Regions from separate parts of the Micromonospora sp. NPDC048999 genome, predicted to be linked through region 3. Evidence: riboswitches for the same ligand, from Rfam matches in the RefSeq annotation. Region 3 holds a riboswitch; each other region holds the start of a gene.
What was found. Region 3 has a riboswitch for cyclic di-AMP ahead of AB0C02_RS01110 (hypothetical protein). Riboswitches for the same ligand answer to the same signal wherever they lie in the genome.
Positions count from the first base shown of each region.

Region 1 (6,839 bases), on a different contig from region 3:
GGAGAAGAAGAGCGTGGTGGCCGGGGGGAAGCCGGTGATCAGAGGCACGGTGAAGGTGGCGCCGAACATCGCGACCACGTGCTGCACGCCGACGCCGACCGTGCGCGGCCAGGAGAGCCGCTGCTCGGGATGCACCACGTCGCCGGGCCGGACGGACCGGCCGTCGCCGTGTAGCTGCCAGGGAGACCAGCCGGATCGCGGCTCGGTGGGGGACTGGGTCATGCTGCGCCCTTCGCGTCGAGAGGTGACGGGGGCGTGATCTCGACCCTGAGAGCTGTTTGTATCACGGCGCCGGGCGCGGCCCGGAGCCGGCTGGTGTCAGGCCACCCCGGTCGGACGGAACTGGACGCTGACCCGGGGACCGACCGGCCGGGCGGTCTTCGGCACGGCGTGCTCCCAGGTGCGCTGGCAGGAGCCGCCCATGATCACCAGGTCGCCGTGGCCGAGCGGGAAGCGCAGACTCGGCCCGCCGCCGCGGGAACGCAACAGGAGTGGACGCGGGGAGCCGAAGGAGACGATGGCGACCATGGTGTCGACGTGGGCCGACCGGCCCAGGGTGTCGCCGTGCCAGGCGACGCTGTCTCGGCCGTCGCGGTAGAGGCACATCCCGGCGGTGACGAAGGGCTCACCCAACTCGGCCGCGTAGTGCCGGGTGAGCGCCGCGCGCGCCGCCGTGAGCACCGGGTGGGGCAGCGGCCGTCCGGCGGCGTACCAGCAGAGCAGGCGGGGGACGTCGACCTCGTTGTCGTACATGGTGCGGCGCTCGGCCCGCCAGGGGACGTCGCGCAGCAGGACGTCGAGCACCGGGTCGGAGCCCCGTACCCAGCCCGGCAGGTGGTCGACCCAGGCGCCGTGGCTCAGCTGGTGCCGGCGCAGCCGGCCGGCGAGCGGGCCCAGAGCCGGCCCCTGCGCGGCGAAGTCGAGCATCGAGGGCTGGTACGCGAGGTCGGGCACGTCGCCGATCCTACCCGGCGATCGAACAGGCGTACGAGGATCAGCGCCGCAGCATCCGGCGGACCGGTCCCCGGACGGCCTGCCGTACCCGCTCGCGCAACTGCTGGGCCTGCAGCGAGTCGATGGTTTCCTGCATCGTCTTGTTCTGGTCCCGCAGCAACTGGATCCGGGTCAGCAGGTCCTCGGTGGCGGTGGCGGTGGCCGGCCGCACCGCGGGCGGGTAGGTGGTCTCGCGGACCCGCTGGTCGAAGCGGGCGGCGCTGTCCCCGTCGGCGAAGACGTTGCCGAGATCGTGTCGGGCGAGGAAGTCGATGATCCGCGTGAAGCGGGCTTTGTGGCCCTCGTTGAAGCTCGTGTAGTCGGCCTCCGCGTAGAGGTCGGCGGCGTCGACGTCCGCTGGGACGTCGCGCATGATCCGGTACGGGATGCCGAAGTAGCGGGCCAGCTCCAGGGTGCGCGAGTCGTGCGCGAAGAGGTAGCCGGGAATGCCGGCGAGCAGCGCCGTGATGGTGCCGTGGATCCGGGTGCCGAAGGCGAAGTCGAACCCGGAAAGGTACGACATCCAGGTCCACGGATCGACGAACATCCGCACCTTGTCCTCGACGAAGAGCGGGTGCGAGGTGTGCACCGGAATGCCGCTCTGCTTGCCCCGCTGCTCGGCGGCGTCGCCGTAGAGCAGCGTGCCGAGGGTCTTCAGGTCCTGCGGCAGGTAGCGCAGGTTCGGGTAGCGCTGGTGGTGGTGGCTGACGATCTTGGCCATCGAGGAGACGTACGGCGAGATGGTGAGCGCGATCCGGTCGTCGGTGCCCAGCGACGCCTTCGGCTTGTCGATCCGGAAGCTGTCACCGTGCAGGAACATCGACGGACAGCCGATCTGCTCCACCGCGGAGAACCCCAGGGTGCGCAGGTAGTCCTCGGTGACCTCGCCGCGTACGCCGATGCTGTGCGAGCGGTCGAGCACCGCCCGACAGAACGCGCTCACCGGCTTGTCGATCGGGCGCAGGTACTCCCGGTCGCCGTCGACGTTGGTCTGCACCCCGACCCCGAGCACCACCACCGGGATCTTCAACCGCTCGATCAGCCGGGTCATCGACTCCAGCCGGTGCGCGTAGCTGCGCCGGAACGCGTTGGCCAGCGGGACCACGAAAACGTCGTACTTCTCGTTGATCTCGGCCGCGGTGCGCGGGTCGGGCCGGAACCACCGCGACGGGGTGATCTCCGCCGTCGAGGTGGCCAGCAGCTTGTACGCGGCGTGACTGAAGACCAGGTTTCCGTTGTTGTCGCCGATCCAGTTCCGTTCGAAGGTATCCTCCGGGGTGATGACGTCGAACGGGCCCTTGCGGCCGCGCAGAAAAATCCGCTGATGCATCCGGAGCTGTCCACCTTCCATCCCGGGCACCGCGTGCCCGGCGGGAACCGGACCGGCCCGGCCAGCGTGCGATCCCCGTTCCATGCAGGAACCGCGATTTTAGGCCATCGGGTGAACTCGATGGAAATCCGCTCATCGGGCGGCCGGCCCGTCGCGCTCCGCGCCCCGCGCACCCGCCGTTTGTCCGGTTCGGCACCCCCCGGGCCGGCCGGTGCGACACGCCCGGCGAAGGTGCGTTCCGGTCGTTTCGGCGGTAATTTGGGGCCCGTGCTTCCGATCGTGCTCACCTGTCCCATGTGGTGGGTGGCGCGCTGGACGGCCCGCATGCTGGCCAGCCTGGCCGTGGTCGTCTCCTGTTCCCTCGGCGCCGCCGCGGTGCCCCTCGGCCCGGCCGTGGCGGCTCAGGCGGCCGCCAACACCCTCGCCGTCGACCCGCCGACCCTGCGGGCGGCGCGCCCCGGCAGCCCCGAGCCCGGTTCCGCCCGCCGGGTCCTGATCCGCTGGTCCGATTCGGCCGCCGAGGCGGCCGGCCCGGCCGCGTCCGGCGCCGTGGTCGGCTCCGACGCGCGCGCTGGACAGCAGGGGCCCGGCTTCGGCGCGGTGGGCATCCCGGTCGGCGTGCCCGACCCGGCGGCACGGCGCGGGGTCGAGGTCGCCCCGGTGGACCGGCAGCCCGTCCTGACCGGGCTGCTCCCGGCGGCCGTCGGCTCCCGGGCCCCGCCGGCCCGCTGACGGTTCCCGGGCCCGCCCGGCCCGTCGACGACCTCGCGGGCCACGGCCCGTGTTCGCCGTACCGACCGAACCCTCACCCGCACCTGCCCGACGGCGGCCCCGGCGGCGCCCACCCCCGGTCGCGCCCCGCCCCGGGCGCTCGTGCGGACCTCTTGCCACGTCGTTCCCGTGAGGTGCCGACCATGCAGAAGACCGTTCTCTACCACTTCCTCACCGGTGTCCCCGCAGCCGTCGCCATCTGGTCGATCCTGCTCGTGCTCGCCCTGGCCGTGCTGGCCGTGCTGGTCACCCGGCCGGAACGCCCGATGGATCCCGGCCCCGATCCGGCCGCCGAGGAGGCGGCCCGCCGCGCCGACCTGCGCCGGTACGCCGACGAGGTGGCGGTGGCCGCCGCCGGGGCCGCGCAGAGCGCCCGCCGGCGTCGCGAGCAGTGGCTGACCGTCCAGGCGGCGGCCGAGCGGGCCTGGCGGGCGTACGACGGGGCCGAGGCGACCGCCCGACGCCTCGCCGGCACCGCCGTGCTGCCCGAGCCGCGTACCCCGCGCACGCCGGCCGAGTACGCGGCCCGGGAGCGGTGGCTGCACCGCGCGGCGATGGCGGCGCACTGGCGGGGCGATCTGACCGCTCGGCAACTCGCCGACGTCCTCGCCGGCCGCAACGGGTGGGACCCGCGGCGGCACCCGGCCGAGCAGGAGATCGTCCTGGCCCGGGCAGTACGCGACGGCCGGCGGGCCGGCTGGCGAGCCGCCGCCGAGCGGGAGCAGCGGGCGTGGCGCGACGCCGAGGTGGCCGTCGACGCAGCCCGGACCCTGGCCGCCGAGGCGTACGCCGCCGCCGCGGCGCTGCGCCCCGGCCCGGTCCCGGTGCGCGGCACCGGGCCGGTGGCCCCGGCTCGCGCGGCTGTACCGGCCGGCGTCCGCGCCGCCCGCTTCCGTCCGGCGCGGGTCGGCTGAATCGTTACCCAAATCCGGTGAGCCAGCTCACCCGAGCGGAGAAACGGTCATCCGGGTCGGCTCGGGTGATCGATCCCGCGATTCCGGGCCGATCGTCCACCCGATGTCCGATTCACGCCCGACGGTTCCGCGATAACTGCTCGTCCCATTGAGTAGCGTCAGTCGCTCGCTGTTCCGGTCGGCACCGCCGATTCCGATGTTTAAGCAGGTGGGAGCGCTTGGCAGATGGCAGACCCGCCGGTAGTGTCGGCGCGTCCGGTGCGGTTCCCGATCGCAGATGGCGACGCCGTGCCGACCCGCTCAATCGTGATCTCACGAACCGGGGACCCAGAGCAACACCGGGGTGAATCCGCGAGCTACGGCCCGCGGTAGGGCGTACTTCCCGCCCGAATCCGTCAGCTAACCCGGTAGGCGGTTACGGAAGGAGTGCCAGCCTCGTGCGCACCACCCCCCGTTCCTCCCCAATCCTCCACGGCGTCGCGGTGCCCTTGCTCGCCTGACCGGCGAGTCGGATTCCGGTAACCGCCCCCGTAGCCCGGTCCACCGGGCTCGTCCCCTTCCCGCGGCATCCCGCCCAGAAACGTGCGTGAGTTCCTCCGCACGTCGGGCCGGCGTGTGCCCGCTCAGGACCCCGTGGAGGAACACGTGAAGCACCGTCTGAACCTTGAACTGCGGCTGAAGCGTCAACTGCGACGCCTCGCGACCGAGCGCTCGTACCAGATCGTTGCCGGCTCCGCAGCGGCCCTCGTGCTGGCCGGCGGGACCGCTGCCGCGCTGACCACCGGCGACGAGGCGCCCGTCCGCCAGGAGCGCACGGCCGCCGTCGCCGAGCTGGCCCCCCAGCCCGTCGAGGTCGCCGCCAACGGCGAGGTGCAAGCCGCCGCTGCTGCCCCCTCCCCGTCCGACTCGCCGAGTCCGTCGCCGTCGGCCGCGCCGTCCGACTCTCCGTCCGCCGCGCCGTCCGACTCGCCGAGCGCGTCGCCGTCGGCGAAGCCCAGCACCGCCAAGGCGGACCCGGATGTGACCCCCGCGGAGCAGCCGAAGCCGCCGTCGACCAAGGTGCTCGACTACGACTACCAGGCGCAGACCGCCTACTGGAACTGCGGCCCGGCCGCGGTGCGTAACGCCCTGAGCGCGACCGGCATCGAGACCACCCAGGACGCGATGGCCGTCCCGCTGCACGCCGGCGTGAACGGCACGGACTCCGCCGAGGACACCACCCGGGGCTTGAACCAGATGGTCAAGGGCAGCCCGTACCAGACGCACATGATCTCCGGCCAGGCCGCGACCCCGGCGCAGATGGACCAGCTCCAGGCCGACCTGGTCAACGCGATCGGCGACGGCCGGGGCGTCGTGGTCAACATCGCCGGCTCCGCCACCGACACCAGCGGCGGCTGGCACTCGTTCCCCGGCGGCCACTACATCGCCGTGGTCGGCTACAAGGACGACGGCCGGACCGCGCTGATCGCCGACTCGGCGAACCCGTCGGTGCCGTCGTACTGGATCACCACCATCAACCTGGCGAACTGGGCCGCCACCCGCGGCTACTCGGCCTGATCCCACCCTCCCCCCGTCGGGCACCGGCTCCTGCGAGCCGGTGCCCGACTCCGTACGCGGGTGTCTCGCGTGTCGCGCCGGTCCGGTGGCACACTGCGCCGTATGGCCGATGAGACGGGTACTCGCCAGCTGCTGCTGCTGCACGGCCTGGGCGCCACCGGCGAGGTGTGGCTGCCCTGGGCGCCGCTGCTGGAGCGCCGCTGGGCGGGCCGCTGGCTCGCTCCCGACCTGGCCGGCCACGGCTGGTCGCCGCCGCTGCCGGCGTACTCCTTCGAGGCCCTCGCGGAGCGGGTGGTGGCGGGGCTCGGCCCGTTGGCTGAGCGACTCGGCCCCCGGGACCGGTTGGTGCTGCTCGGGCACTCGCTCGGCGGGGTGGTGGCACTGGCGTTGGCCGCGCGGTCGCGGCGGCTGCCGGTCGACGCGGTGATCGGGCTGGGCATCAAGGTCGGCTGGACGCCGGCCGAGCTGGGCAAGGCCCGTGAGCTGGCCGAGCGGCCGGTGACCTGGTTCGCCAGCCGGGACGAGGCGGCCCGCCGCTACCTGCGGGTCGCCGGGCTGGCCGGGCTCTTCGTCCCCGACGACCCGGTGGTGGACGCCGGGCTGCGCCGCGAGGACGGCCGCTGGCGGCTGGCCATGGATCCGGCCGCGTTCGCGGTGGGGGAGCCGGGACTGCCGGCCCTGCTTGCCGCGACCGACGTGCCGGTGCTGTTGGCCCGGGGCGAGCAGGACCCGATGGTGAGCGACGCGCAGCTCAAGGAGCTGGGTGTCCCGGTGGTCACGCTGCCGGGGCTGGGCCACAACGCGCACGTCGAGGATCCGGAGGCCGTCCTCGCCCTCCTCGACCCGTATCTCTGACCGGGATCCGTAGACAGCGACGGCGTGATCGGTGGCCGCTCAACCGTCCGTCGTGCCTCCTAGGTCAGGCAGGGCATGCGGTTCAGCGCGAACCGGCTGGGCGGCACGATGCCGTTGGCGATGTACCCGATGAGCGGCTGGGCTCCCGGTGCGATAACTGAGTTCCAGCCGGCATCCTGGACGACGACGGTGCCGTTGGTGTGACTGATCAGCGTGGCGTTCCAGAGCGCCACGATCGGTTGCGAGTTCGGCATGGCCCAGCTCAGTGTCCAGCCGTCGATCGTCGGTGGGTTGATGGTGCCGACCGTCACCCACACGATCGCCCCGTCCAACGAGGCCCGCACGATGCAGCTGGCGGTCGGATCGGCGCTGAGTAGGGTCGGTGTCTCGGCATTCTTCGTCGCGTGAGCGGCGGTGCC
Region 1 is NZ_JBEZFI010000015.1:95,913-102,751, forward strand. Features, by position in the region: gene AB0C02_RS18105 (solute carrier family 23 protein) at 1-222, opposite strand, end outside; gene AB0C02_RS18110 (alpha-ketoglutarate-dependent dioxygenase AlkB) at 319-954, opposite strand; gene AB0C02_RS18115 (polysaccharide pyruvyl transferase family protein) at 995-2,323, opposite strand; gene AB0C02_RS18120 (hypothetical protein) at 2,591-3,055, shown strand; gene AB0C02_RS18125 (hypothetical protein) at 3,238-4,008, shown strand; cyclic di-AMP (ydaO/yuaA leader) riboswitch at 4,296-4,437, shown strand; gene AB0C02_RS18130 (C39 family peptidase) at 4,654-5,565, shown strand; gene AB0C02_RS18135 (alpha/beta fold hydrolase) at 5,668-6,420, shown strand; gene AB0C02_RS18140 (cellulose binding domain-containing protein) at 6,480-6,839, opposite strand, start outside.
Region 1: it holds a riboswitch for cyclic di-AMP, as region 3 does, so the genes downstream of both, AB0C02_RS18130 (C39 family peptidase) here and AB0C02_RS01110 (hypothetical protein) in region 3, are expected to answer to the same signal.

Region 2 (6,839 bases), 410 kb from region 3:
CCGGCGTCAGCGTCGCCGCCCTCGTCAAGATCGTCATCTCGATGACCTGGCTCATCGTGATCTCGCTGAACGTGACCATGGGCGTCGCCTGGCACCGCTTCCTGGCGTTCCCCAACATCTTCTTCAAGCGGGAGCCGGAGAAGCCGGCTGGCTCCGGCCTCGGCGCGCTGCGGCCGATGATGAGCGACGGCAAGCCGCTCGACTTCGAGGAGGCCGACCCGGAGAAGGATCAGTTCGGCGTCGCCCAGGTCGAGCAGTTCACCTGGAAGGGCCTGCTCGACTTCAGCACCTGCACCGAGTGTGGCCGCTGCCAGTCGCAGTGCCCGGCCTGGAACACCGGCAAGCCGCTGTCGCCGAAGCTGCTCGTGCTGAGCCTGCGGGACCACGCGTACGCCAAGGCGCCCTACCTGCTCGCCGGCGGCGGCAAGGACCTGACCGGCGAGGAGAAGGCCACCGAGGAGCAGCTCGCGAACGTCGACGTACTGGCCCTGGCCGAGGCCGACCGGCCGCTGATCGGCACCGCCGCCGAGGGTGGCGTCATCGACCCGGACGTGCTCTGGTCGTGCACCACCTGCGGCGCCTGCGTCGAGCAGTGCCCGGTGGACATCGAGCACGTCGACCACATCGTCGACATGCGCCGATACCAGGTGCTGATCGAGTCGAGCTTCCCCTCCGAGGCCGGCGTCATGCTGCGCAACCTGGAGAACAAGGGCAACCCGTGGGGCGCCCCGCAGAACACCCGCGAGGACTGGACCAAGGGCCTCGACTTCGAGGTGCCGCGGGTCGGCGAGGTCGAGGACTTCGAGTACCTGTTCTGGGTCGGCTGTGCCGGCGCGTTCGAGGACCGGGCCAAGAAGACCACCCGGGCGGTCGCCACGCTGCTGCACGAGGCGGGCGTCTCCTTCGCCATCCTCGGCGAGGGTGAGACCTGCACCGGTGACCCGGCCCGCCGGATCGGCAACGAGTTCGTCTTCCAGATGCTCGCCCAGCAGAACGTCGAGACGCTGAACGAGGCGTTCGAGGGCCGGGAGAAGAGCAAGCGCAAGATCGTCGCCACCTGCCCGCACTGCTTCAACACGCTGGGCAACGAGTACGGCCAGCTCGGCGGCGAGTTCGAGGTGGTGCACCACACCCAGCTCCTGGCCCACCTGGTCGCCACCGGCAAGCTCACCCCGGTGCAACCGGTCGACGGCGGCCTGACCTACCACGACCCCTGCTACCTGGGCCGGCACAACCGGGTCTTCACCCCGCCGCGCGAGGTGCTCGGCGCCGCCCTCGGTTCCGCCGAGATCACCGAGATGCCGCGGAACAGCGAGCGCTCCTTCTGCTGCGGCGCCGGCGGTGCCCGGATGTGGATGGAGGAGAAGATCGGCAAGCGGATCAACGTGGACCGGGTCGAGGAGGCCATGTCCACCGGGGCGAAGACCATCGCGGTCGGCTGCCCGTTCTGCTCGACGATGCTCAGCGACGGGGTCAACGGCAAGGGCGCCGGCGAGCAGGTCGAGGTCGTCGACGTGGCCAGCGTGCTGCTCCGCTCGGTCAAGCCGGAGGCCACGGCCGGTGACAAGGAGGCCGAGCCGGTCGCCGGCTGAGGCGTACGCCGGGACCGGCGCAACCGCGACGGCGGTGGCACCCACGCGAGGTGCCACCGCCGTCGCGGTCAGGAGCCGGCGGTGGTGGTGGCGGTCCTGCCCTCCCCGATGGCGAATTGACGACAATGGCTGACAGGGTAATGAATACCCTTTGTGTGCGAGTGATAGCGCGTACGTGACTGAGTAAACGGTCGCCTTGATTCCACCCGGTCACCTTCCCTAAGGTGGGGCACCGACCGCTGTGGTCGTCTGCCTCGACCCTCCCTCACCCGAGGCGCCCGGCGGTCGGTTGCAAAAGGAGTCCGTGCCGGTGGCAACCATGCCTCCTGATCGTCACGCCCCGAGCCATCCCCCGCTCCGACCGATCGGAACGCGCCGGGTCGTACGCCGTCTCCTCACCCTGGTCGCGGCCGTCGCGGTCGGCGCCGGGCTGCTGGCGGCGCCGGCGCACGCGGCACCGCCGTCGGTGGACGAGATCGACGCCCAGATCGACAAGCAGTGGGAACAGCTCGAGCCCACCATCGAGAGCTACAACAAGGTTCGCGCCCAGCTCAAGGTCAACCAGAAGAAGTCGGCGGATCTCGAAAAGAAGATGGTGCCGCTGGAGCTGGAGTCGGCCCTGGCGATGAACAAGGTCGGCGACATCGCCGCCCACTACTACATGAGCGGCCCCTCGCAGGAGATCGGTGCCCTGCTGGTGAGCACCAAGCCGGGTACCCTCGCCGAGCAACTCGTCATCCTCGACCGGCTGGCCCAGCAGCAGCGCAAGCAGGTCGAGAGCGTGCTCGCCATCCGCGACAAGTACAACGCGCAGAAGCAGAAGCTGGACACGTTGATCGCCGCCCAGATCAAGCAGCGCGACGAGCTGGCAGCCAAGAAGAAGCACATCGACGCTGAGATGACGCGGCTGAAGGGGATGCTGCCGAAGTCGTCGGTGCGGGTCGACGGCTGCCCGAAGATCGACGGCGTGATCGCCGCCGCCGCGCAGACCGCCATCAGGACCGCCTGCAGCAAGGTCGGCAGCTGGTACGTGTGGGGTGCCACCGGCCCGAACACGTTCGACTGCTCCGGCCTCACCCAGTTCGCGTACAAGGCGGCGGGGATCTACCTGACCCACTTCACCGGCGCGCAGTGGAACGAGGGCAAGGCCGTCTCCCGCGCCGAGGCGCGCCCCGGTGACCTGGTCTTCTTCTACAGCGACCTGCACCATGTCGGGCTCTATCTCGGCAACGGGCTGATGGTGCACGCGCCACGGACCGGGCAACCGGTGCAGGTGGCGCAGATCAGCTACCAGCCGGTCGCCGGCTTCCGCCGGCCCTACTGACCCTGCCGGCTGACTCTGTCGGCTGACCCTGTCGACCAGCACGAAGGCCCCCGGTCCAGACCGGGGGCCTTCGTCGCGTCCAGGGTCAGCGCGGAGCGCCGACCGCCGCCGGCTGGATCTGCACGTCATCGAGGTTGACGTACATCACCCGGTGGCCGAACTGGATCTGCACGTACTGCATCTTGCCGCGGACGATCGTCCGGTCACCCGGCGCCGAGCCGTCGAACGACACGGCCCGGTAGTACTCGCTCGGCAGGACGCCGCCGACCGCGTACCGCTGGCCCGCCGGGAAGGTGTACTGCAGCGGGGAGATGGCCTGGTAGGGAATCGTGGACGGGTAGGCCACCTGCTCCGGGTAGGCCCGCCCGTACACCGGGATGGTGGTCTTGCCCGGCTTGGGGGTCACCACGAAGCCGTTCGCCCACTTCGCGGTCGGCGCCGAGGCCGGGTTGTGGAACCACGCCTTCTGGCCGAGGTACCAGATCGCCGTCCAGTCGCCCTGCCGGTCGGCGAGGGCGTACGTCTGGCCGGCCGAGGCGCGGGCGCCGTGGTCGGAGATGTACATGGTGTTCGGCTGGCCGTTCGGCTGCAGCCCCAGGTCGTTGACCAGCGGCGCGGTCGGGCTCGGGCCGGTGCGCAGGATGACCGAGGAGGAGCCGCGCAGCGGGCAGGGCTGGATCGGCGGCAGGGGATTCGGGACGCCCGGGGGCTGCCGGTTGCAGCCGGTGAAGGCCGGCTGGTTGGTGGCGTAGTCCGGGTCGATGGTGACCAGCCCGGTGTGCGGGGTCCCGGTGCCCTTGAACGGCGCCTTCATCAGGTCGAAGTAGTGCGACCAGTCCCAGTACGGGCCCGGGTCCCAGTGCATCCCGGCCACATTTGCGGCGGTGATGCCGGGGACGTTGTCGTGGCCCAGGATGTGCTGCCGGTCCAGCGGGATCTGGAAGCTCAGCGCCAGGTGCCGGACCAGCTTGGCCGAGGTCCGGTACATCGCCTCGGTGTACCAGGTGCCGTGGCCGGCGAAACCCTCGTGCTCGATGCCGATCGACTTGGCGTTGACGTACCAGTTGCCGGCGTGCCAGCCGACGTTCTTCGCCTTGATGTGCTGGGCGATGTAGCCGTCCACCGAGCGCAGCGTGTAGTGCCAGCCGAGGTAGTCGGCCCGCTTGACGAGGTCGACGCTGGGACCGAAGTAGCCCTCGGTGTCGTGGATGATGATGTACTCGATCTTCTGCTGGGCCGGCCGGTTGCCGACGTCGTAGTTGCCGTAGTCGCCCGGGTCCGCGCTGAGCTTCGCGTACGGCGCGGGGATCCACTCGCAGGCCAGCCGGACCGGGCACTCCAGGCCGTCCGGCCGCTCGGCGCGGCGCAGCCCGAGCTTGTGCAGCCCGGACTCGTCCGGCTTCACCGTCGTGGCGGCGAGGGTTACCCGCTGGCCGTCGTCGGTGGTCCGGCTGGCACCCTGGCCGAGCTGGTCGTACACCTCGTCGGCGAAGGCCGCCGCGGCGTCCTCGGTGTCCGCGCCGGAATACCGGGCCACCGCGCCGTACCAGGCCGCCGGGTCGCTGCCCGCGCCGACCGGCCCACCCAGCTCCCGCTGGTACGACGCGAGCAGCGCCGCCCCGCCCCGGATGTTGGCGTCGGCGTCGGTGCGCAGCGTCTCCTTCGACTCGCCGGTGAGGTCGGCGGCGGCGTCGAGGGTCTGCAGCGACGCCTGCGGCAGTGCGTCGCCGCTCGGCTGGGCCGCAATCGCCGGGTCGAGGGAGAGCGGCCGGGACTCGTCGCCCCGGGGGTCCTCGTTTTCGTCGACGTGGGAACTGGACGGCGTCGAGGCGACCTGCGCGGCGTCGGTCAGGTGCATCGGGCCGTAGCCGCCGCTGGTGCTGGGCTGGCCCGGGTGGGTGTCCCAACGGGATTCCAGGTACGAGACGCCGAGCAGCACGCCCTGCGGCACGCCGTACTCGGCTGCCGCTGCGGCGTACTGCTGCTGGCGGTTCTGGCTGTCGCTGTTTCCACCGGCGGGGGGCGCCGCCGCGGTGGGACCGCTGGTCGCGAGAGCGGTGGCCGCCGCGACGGCGGCGGCCAGCAGCATCCGTCTGCGCGACGGCAGGGCTGTGAGGTGCATCGAACCTCCAGATAGAGATCGGGGTCACTGCTGGTTCACCCTCACTCCGTACCTGGGTTCTGGTCAACACCTTTCCGAATAACGATGCGACCCGAAGGAAACCTTCACCGCATCCGATCGTGGTTGGAAATTCGCGTACGGTGTGTCACGGCGTCGCGGGTTGCGGATCGATAACGACGGTCCCTACTCTGGTCAGTCGTCGACCGTAGGTCCACCGTCCAACCCGGGCGGTGACGGTCCGACACCGCCGAGTCGCCTCCGGGCGAGCCGGGGAACCAGGTACCTGGGGTGAATCCGCACCGCGGTGCGGTAGGGCGACTCCCTTCCCGCCCGAACCCGTCAGCTAACCCGGTAGGCGGTCAGGGAAGAAGGAGTACGGAGCCCGGTGGCACACCATGCCCCGCGGCCACCGTCGGTCCGGTCGGTCGACCGGTCGGCGGCTGCGCCGCGTTCACGCTGGTCCCGCTTAACCACCGCCCTCGCCGCACTGGCCGGCACCGCCGTCGTCTTGACCGGTGGCGCCACGGCGGCACACGCCGAACCATCCGTCACCGAGATCGAGCGCCAGATCGACCAGGACTGGAACAAGCTCGAACCGATCATCGAGCAGGTCAACGCCACCCGCGAGGACCTCGCCGCCAAGCGCAAGCAGGCCGCCACGCTGGCCAAGCAGATCGCCCCGTTGCAGGCCCAGGTCGACCAGGCCCTCCGGCAGGTCGGCGGTCTCGCCGCCGACGCGTACAAGGGCGACACCATCTCCACCGTCAACGCGCTGCTGGGCAGCCGGTCGCCCGGTGAGCTGGTCGACAGCCTGGAACTGCTCGACCGCTTCGCGTACCGCCAGCAGCAGCAGGTGCAGGCCGTGGCCGACCTGCGCGACCAGTTGGCCGCGAAGAAGAAGTCGCTGGACGACATGATCGCCCAGCTGGCCCGGACCGAGGCCCAGCTCGCGGCCCGGAAGAAGCAGATCGACGCGGAGATCGCCCGGCTGCAGAAGCTACGGCTCAAGGTGTACGGCAACGGTGGCGGCGGCCCGCTGCGCCCGGCGCCCTGCCCCGCCGGTTACCCGGGTGGCCCCGCCGGGGTGGCGGTCAAGTTCGCCTGCGCCCAGATCGGCAAGATCTACGTCTGGGGGGCCGCCGGCCCCGACCACTACGACTGCTCCGGTCTGACGATGGCGGCCTGGGCCAAGGCCGGCGTCTCACTGCCGCACAACGCCCGGCAGCAGCACGACGTCACCCAGCGGGTCAGCCGCGCCGAGCTGCGCCCCGGTGACCTGGTCTTCTACTACAGCGACATACACCACGTCGCGATGTACGTCGGCGACGGCTGGGTGGTGCACGCCTCCGAGTCGGGCAAACCGATCACGATGAAACGCGTCGACGACGGCCAGATCAACAGCTACGGCCGCCCGGGCTGACCGGTTTGCAGGGGCTCCCGCGTCGCGGGGGCCCCTGCTCGGTGTTCAGCGGGTCGGCCAGGTCCGCCAGTTCTGCCAGGACCGGCTCGGGGTCGGGCCACGCTGCCCCTGGTAGCGCGAGCCGTAGACCGCCGAGCCGTACGGGTGCTCGGCCGGCGAGGAGAGCCGGAAGATGCAGAGCTGGCCGATCTTCATGCCGGGCCAGAGGGTGATCGGCAGGTTCGCCACGTTGGAGAGCTCCAGCGTGACGTGCCCGGAGAAGCCCGGGTCGATGAAGCCGGCGGTCGAGTGGGTGAGCAGCCCGAGCCGCCCGAGCGACGACTTGCCTTCCAGGCGCCCGGCGAGTTGGTCGCCGAGCGAGATCACCTCAAGCGTGGAGGC
Region 2 is NZ_JBEZFI010000001.1:631,450-638,288, reverse strand. Features, by position in the region: gene AB0C02_RS03100 ((Fe-S)-binding protein) at 1-1,592, shown strand, start outside; gene AB0C02_RS03095 (NlpC/P60 family protein) at 1,903-2,916, shown strand; gene AB0C02_RS03090 (N-acetylmuramoyl-L-alanine amidase) at 3,002-5,038, opposite strand; cyclic di-AMP (ydaO/yuaA leader) riboswitch at 5,274-5,411, shown strand; gene AB0C02_RS03085 (NlpC/P60 family protein) at 5,547-6,458, shown strand; gene dcd (dCTP deaminase) at 6,504-6,839, opposite strand, start outside.
Region 2: it holds a riboswitch for cyclic di-AMP, as region 3 does, so the genes downstream of both, AB0C02_RS03085 (NlpC/P60 family protein) here and AB0C02_RS01110 (hypothetical protein) in region 3, are expected to answer to the same signal.

Region 3 (6,839 bases):
CTCGGCAGCGTCGAGTACGCGATCACCGTGCTCGGCACCCCGCTGGTCGTGGTGCTCGGCCACGACTCCTGCGGAGCGGTGCAGGCCGCCCGCGAGGCGGTCGCCACCGGCACCTCTCCCGCGGGGCACCTCGGTGCGCTGGTGGAGGCCGTCGTGCCCAGCGTGCGCCGGGCGGCCCGACAGGGAATCGAGGACGTGGACGGGATCGTCGACATCCACATCGCGCAGACCGTGGAGACGCTGCTGGCCGGGTCCGCCGTGCTCGCGGAGCGGGTGGCCGGCGGCCACTGCGCGGTGGCCGGCATGTCGTACCGGCTCAGCGCGGGCGAGGTGCGGACGGTGGCCGAGATGCCCGCCGGCACGCCCTAGAGCAGCGACATGTGTACGTGGTCGGTGTGGTTGGACGGCCCGCTGTAGGACTTCCAGCCGGTCGCCGGGAACCAGATCTGCCGGTTCCAGATCACGTAGTAGATGCCCAGCCGGTCGGCGTTGCGAATGAGGAAGGCGGCGACGTTGTTGCCGTACATCCGCATGTCGTCGTTGTGCCAGGGCGAGAAACCGCTGTTCTGCAGCGACCAGTCGCAGGCCCGGCCCTTCGGGTGCTCCCACGGCCCGCCGGGGCGGTAGCAGCTCACGAAGCGGTTGAAGCCGGCCCGCTTGACCTCCTTGTAGGCGTGCAGGGTGCGCGGGGTGATGTAGCCCGAGGTGGTGGGGTCCTTCGCAGTGCGTGACTCGGGCTTCCACGTCCCGTCGGAGTTGCGACCGGGCCCGATCCGGGCGACCGGCGAGGTGGCCGAGACCAGGCCGCCGGTGAAGCCGCGGCCACCGACCAGCGCCAGCGACTTCTCCGCCTCGGCCTTCGCGCGGGCCATCGCGTTGGTCTGCTTCAGCTGCTCGCGTACCTCGGCGTCGAGCGCGGTCTTGGCCTGCTCCGCGCGGGTCTTCGCCTCGTTGATCGCCGCGAGCTTCTGCGCGTTGACGAGGTTCAGCTCGTCCAGGCCGGCGGCCCGCTCGACGAACGCGTCGGGGGTGTTGCTCTCCAGCAGTACGGCCAGTACGCCGATCCGGCCGGTGCGGTAAGACTGCGCGGCGATCTGGCCGACCTGTGGGCGCAGCGCGTCGAGTTCGGCCCGCGCCGCGTTCACCTCGAGGGCCAGTTGAAGCTGGCGCTTCTCCGAAGCCTTGAGCTTTGCCTTGGCCTGGAGATAGGCGCGGTTCGCGGCGTCGATGACGTCCGTGATGAGCGGAGGGTCGTCGTCCTCCTCGTGCCCGGACGGGTTGGGGCTGGGGGGCGCGGCCGGGGCCGGGATCGGCCCGGCGACGATGGCAAACGCGGTCAGCACGGCCACCACGGGTGTCAACCAGCGGCGCAGGGGTGCCGTCACAATCGTTCCTTCCTTCGACCGCCGACCGGGTTAGCTGCCGGGTTCGGGGCGGAACTGGCCCCTACCGCTCGCGCGGATTCACCCCAGGTACCTGGTTCCCCGGCTCGCCCTCGGGCGATTGGGCGGCGGCACCGCAGGCGCCGATGCGCGCCTTCGGCGGTGACCGGCAGCGACGTTACCTGAGAGCCCCTGCGTCGATCTACGCCCGGAAGCCGGCCAATAGCGCGATTTCGTCGTAGCCCTGCGTGATCAGTATCGCGTTGGAAATCGGTGGTTACGCTGCGCAGCGTCACCATGCAACCTGCGTGCTGCCGTCCGGGCTTCGGCCCGGCCCCGGCTCCTGGTCAGCCGCGTTTCATCAGCCGGCCGACGGCGGCCATCATCTCGGTGGCCATCTCGTCGGCGCGGCCCTCGGCGGCACCCTCCCGCATGCAGTGCCGGGCGTGCCCGTCGAGCAACCCGAGGCCGACCTTGTCCAGGGCGGCCTGGATGGCGGAGATCTGGGTCAGCACGTCGATGCAGTAGCGGTCGTCCTCGACCATCTTTTCGATGCCGCGGACCTGGCCCTCGATACGGCGGAGCCGCGCGAGCAGCTGTTCCTTGCTGGCGGTGTAGCCCCGGGTCGGGGTCGTCGGTGCGGTCATGACGTCGAGGATAGCGTACCCCTAGGGGGTATGGTACGTTCGCTGTCGGGGGTCGATACCCCCACCGGGTAGCGGTAATGGAAGGAAAAACTCGCGATGGTTACCACCACGTACCAGGTGCAGGGCATGACCTGTGAGCACTGCGTCAAGTCGGTCAGCGCCGAGGTGGGCGCGATCCCGGGCGTCAGTGACGTCCAGGTCGACCTGGCCGCCGGCAGTGTCACGGTCACCAGCGAGGGCCCGTTGGACACGGACGCCGTCCGCGCCGCCGTGGACGAGGCCGGTTACGACCTCCAGTGAACACGGTGACGAAGGTGGGCGGTTTCATCCTCGGCCTCGTGGCGGTGTTCGGCACGGCGTACGGGGTCGGCCAGCTGACCGGCCCCGTCACGCCCGCCGTCGAGACCCGCCACGACGCCACCGACCCCGGCCACCCCGGCGATGGGCGGTCCCCGGACGCCGAGCATGGCGTCCACGATCACGGGCACAATTGACCGGAGGTGCCGCGATGACATCAACCGCTTCGTCCCTGCCGCTCGCGCCGAACCTGATCGAGCTCACGATCGGCGGCATGACCTGCGCCTCCTGCGCCGCCCGGATCGAGAAGAAGCTCAACCGGATGGACGGCGTCGAGGCCACGGTCAACTACGCCACCGAGAAGGCCGCCGTCCGGTACGCCGACGACGTCACCCCGGCCGACCTGATCGCCACGGTGGAGAAGACCGGCTACACGGCCGCCGTGCCACCGCCGCCAGCCCAGGCCCCGGCCGAGGCGCCCGCCGAGCCGGCGGACGAGCTGGGCGGGCTGCGTACCCGGCTCTGGGTGTCGGCCGTGCTGGCCGTGCCGGTGATCCTGCTCGCCATGGTGCCGGCCTGGCAGTTCACCTCCTGGCAGTGGGCATCGCTGACCCTGGCCGCACCGGTCGTGGTCTACGGCGGGCTGCCGTTCCACCGGGCCGCCTGGATCAACCTGCGGCACGGCGCGGCGACCATGGACACCCTGGTGTCGCTCGGCACGCTCGCCGCGTTCGGCTGGTCACTCTGGGCGCTCTTCCTCGGCGACGCCGGGATACCCGGAATGACCCATCCGTTCCGCCTCGACATCACCCGCACCGACGGCGCCGGCAACATCTACCTGGAGGCGGCGGCCGGGGTGACCGTCTTCATCCTGGCGGGGCGCTACTTCGAGGCCCGGTCCAAGCGGACCGCCGGGGCCGCCCTGCGGGCGCTGCTCGAACTGGGCGCCAAGAACGTCGCGGTGCTCCGCGACGGGCAGGAGACCCGGATCCCGGTGGACCAGCTCGCGGTCGGCGACCGGTTCGTGGTCCGGCCGGGCGAGAAGATCGCCACCGACGGCGTCGTCGAGGAGGGCACCTCGGCGGTGGACGCCAGCATGCTCACCGGCGAGTCCGTGCCGGTCGAGGTCGGGCCCGGTGACACCGTCGTCGGGGCCACCGTCAACGCCGGCGGCCGGCTGGTCGTCCGGGCCACCCGGATCGGCGGCGACACCCAGCTCGCCCAGATGGCGAAGCTGGTGGAGCAGGCGCAGACCGGCAAGGCGGCCGTGCAGCGGCTCGCCGACCGGATCTCCGGGGTGTTCGTGCCGATCGTGATCGCGCTGGCCGTCGGCACGCTGGGCTGGTGGCTCGGCGCCGGAGGCGGGGCGACGGCCGCCTTCACCGCGGCGGTGGCTGTGCTGATCATCGCCTGCCCGTGCGCCCTCGGCCTGGCCACCCCGACCGCGCTGCTGGTCGGCACCGGGCGGGGCGCCCAGCTCGGCATCCTGATCAAGGGACCGGAGGTGCTGGAGTCCACCCGCCAGGTCGACACCGTGGTGCTGGACAAGACCGGCACCGTCACCACCGGGCGGATGACCCTGGTGGAGGTGCTTCCCGCCGCCGGCCAGGACGCCGACGAGTTGCTGCGGCTGGCCGGCGCGCTGGAGGCGGCCTCCGAGCACCCGATCGCCCGGGCGGTCGCCGAGGGCGCGGCACAGGTGGGACCGCTGCCGGCGGTCACCGGCTTCGCCAACGCCGAGGGGCTCGGCGTGACCGGGTCGGTCGACGGCCGGGACCTGGTGGTCGGGCGGCTCCGGCTGCTTCGGGAGCGAGGCCTCGACGTACCGGAGGCGGTCGTGCAGGCTGCGGCCGACGCGGAGGCCGCCGGGCGGACGGCGGTCCTCGCCGGCTGGGACGGCCGGGCCCGTGGCGTGCTCGCGGTGGCCGACGTGGTGAAACCGACCAGCCGGGCCGCGGTCGCGCGGCTGCGCGAACTGGGGCTTGCCCCGGTGCTGCTGACCGGTGACAACACCACGGTCGCCCGGGCGGTGGCCGCCGAGGTCGGCATCGATCAGGTGATCGCCGAGGTGCTGCCCGCCGACAAGGTGGACGTGGTGCGGCGCCTCCAGGCCGAGGGGCGGACGGTCGCGATGGTCGGCGACGGCATCAACGACGCCGCCGCGCTGGCCCAGGCCGACCTCGGGCTGGCCATGGGTACCGGCGCCGACGTGGCGATCGAGGCGTCCGACCTGACGCTGGTCCGGGGCGACCTGACGGCCGCGGTAGACGCCATCCAGCTCTCTCGCCGGACGCTGCGCATCATCAAGGGCAACCTGTTCTGGGCCTTCGCCTACAACGTGGCGGCCCTGCCGCTGGCCGCCGCCGGCCTGCTCAACCCGATGATCGCCGGTGCCGCGATGGCCTTCTCGTCGGTGTTCGTGGTGGCGAACAGCCTCCGGCTGCGCCGTTTCCGCCCGGCCGCCTGAGCTGGCGCGTCGCGTCACCTCTGTGAAATCGGCGATTGAGTGGCCGGATGGCGGGGTATCTCCATCGCGTCACGGAAACCGCTGAGTGGAGGTTCCCATGGGCATGGATGACAAGATCAACAATGCGGCCGAGAAGAGCGCCGGCAAGATCAAGGAGAGTGCCGGCCGGGCCACCGACAACGAGCGTCTCGAGGCCGAGGGCCGCGCCGACCAGACCAAGGCCAACCTCAAGCAGGCCGGTGAAAAGATCAAGGACGCCTTCAAGAGCTGACGTACGTTCCTACGCGCGCCTGGCCGGCACCCCGCCGACCAGGCGCGCGGCGCGTAGCTCCAGATAGCGCTGCTCGGGCCGGCTGGTGGTCGCCCGCGCGGCGGCCAGGTACGACTCCCGCGCCTCGTCGCGCTCGCCGGCCAGCTCCAGCAGGTGCGCGCGGACGGCGGCGAGCCGGTGGTGCCCGGCGATGCGCTCGTCGGCGGCCAGCGGCGCCAGCAGGGCGAGCCCGGCCCGGGGGCCGTCCACCATGGCCACCGCGGCGGCCTGGTTGAGGGTGACCATCGGGTTCGGTGCGATCCGGGCGAGTACCCGGTAGAGCCCGACGATCTGCTGCCAGTCCGTCTCCGCCGCCGTCGACGCCTCGGCGTGCACCGCCGCGATCGCCGCCTGCACCTGGTACTGCCCGGGTGGCGACCAGGTCAACGCCGCGGTCACCAGGGCGATCCCCTCCTCGATCTCCCGCCGGTCCCAGCGGGTGCGGTCCTGCTCGGACAGGGGGACCAGGTCCCCGGCCGGGCCGGTCCGGGCGGCCCGGTGCGCGTCGGTGAGCAGCATCAACGCCAGCAGTCCGGTGACCTCGCCGTCGTCCGGGAGCAGCCGGTGCAGGTCCCGGGCCAGCCGGATCGCCTCGCCGGTCAGCTCAGCCCGATGCAGCTCACCGCCGCTGGAGGCGGTGTAGCCCTCATTGAAGATCAGATATAGGACGTGCAGCACGGCGCGCAGCCGCTCGTCGCGGTCGGCGGCCGACGGCAACACGAAGCGGGCGCCCGCCGCCTCGACCCGCTGTTTGGCGCGGCGGATCCGCTGGCTCATCGTCGCCTCAGGCACCAGGTATGCCCGAGCGATCTCCGCCGTGCTCAGCCCGCCGACCGCCCGCAACGTGAGCGCCACCTGGGCGGCGCCGGTGAGCGCCGGATGGCAGCAGAGGAACAGCAGCTTCAGCGTGTCGTCCCCGGTCGGCGGCTCCTCGTCGGCGGCCGGTGCGACCGCCGCGTACGCCGGCTCCCGGATCGCCACCGCGACCTCGCGGTTGCGGCGGGCCCGCTCACTGCGCCACTCGTCGGTGAGCCGGCGGGTCGCCACGGTGACCAGCCACGAGCGGGGGCGGTCCGGGATGCCCTGCTCCGGCCACTGGGTGGCGGCGGCGACCAGCGCCTCCTGGACGGCGTCCTCGCACGCGTAGAACTGGCCGTGCCGGCGGACGAGCACGCCGAGGACCTGCGGCGCGAGGCTGCGCAGCAGGTCCTCGACGCGCGCGGATGTCACATCTCCGCCCCGGCCTGGTGCATCAACGCGCGGATCTCCAGCGCACCGAAGCCATGCCGCACGTCCGGCCAGTTCGCGGCGATCTCCGCGGCCCGCTGCGGGGTCTCGCAGTCGACCATCAGGTAGCCGGCGAACTGCTCCTTGCTCTCCACGAACGGCCCGTCGGTGATCTCGACGCCACCGGCCTGGGGCCGGACCGTACGGGTCTGCGACGGGTGGGCCAGCGCCTCGCCGCCGACCAGTTCCCCGGACTCGGTCAGCTCCTTCATGATCACGTCGACCTCGCCGAAGATCGCATTCCGCTCCTCCTCGGACAGCCCCTCGACGAAGCCGGGCCGGTTCCAGATCAACAGCATGTATTTCACGGGTTTCTCCTCGGGTACGGACCACCGGCGGTGGCGCTTCTCGTGGTACGGGTCGGAGCCGGGACGTCCGATCCGACATCTTTCCCGAGAAATGTCAGCGACCGGGACGCACCGCGCGGCGCGTCTCGGCCGGATGACCGG
Region 3 is NZ_JBEZFI010000001.1:218,748-225,586, reverse strand. Features, by position in the region: gene AB0C02_RS01115 (carbonic anhydrase) at 1-369, shown strand, start outside; gene AB0C02_RS01110 (hypothetical protein) at 366-1,385, opposite strand; cyclic di-AMP (ydaO/yuaA leader) riboswitch at 1,389-1,520, opposite strand; gene AB0C02_RS01105 (metal-sensitive transcriptional regulator) at 1,730-2,029, opposite strand; gene AB0C02_RS01100 (copper ion binding protein) at 2,126-2,329, shown strand; gene AB0C02_RS01095 (hypothetical protein) at 2,326-2,523, shown strand; gene AB0C02_RS01090 (heavy metal translocating P-type ATPase) at 2,538-4,793, shown strand; gene AB0C02_RS01085 (CsbD family protein) at 4,891-5,064, shown strand; gene AB0C02_RS01080 (sigma-70 family RNA polymerase sigma factor) at 5,074-6,333, opposite strand; gene AB0C02_RS01075 (YciI family protein) at 6,330-6,689, opposite strand.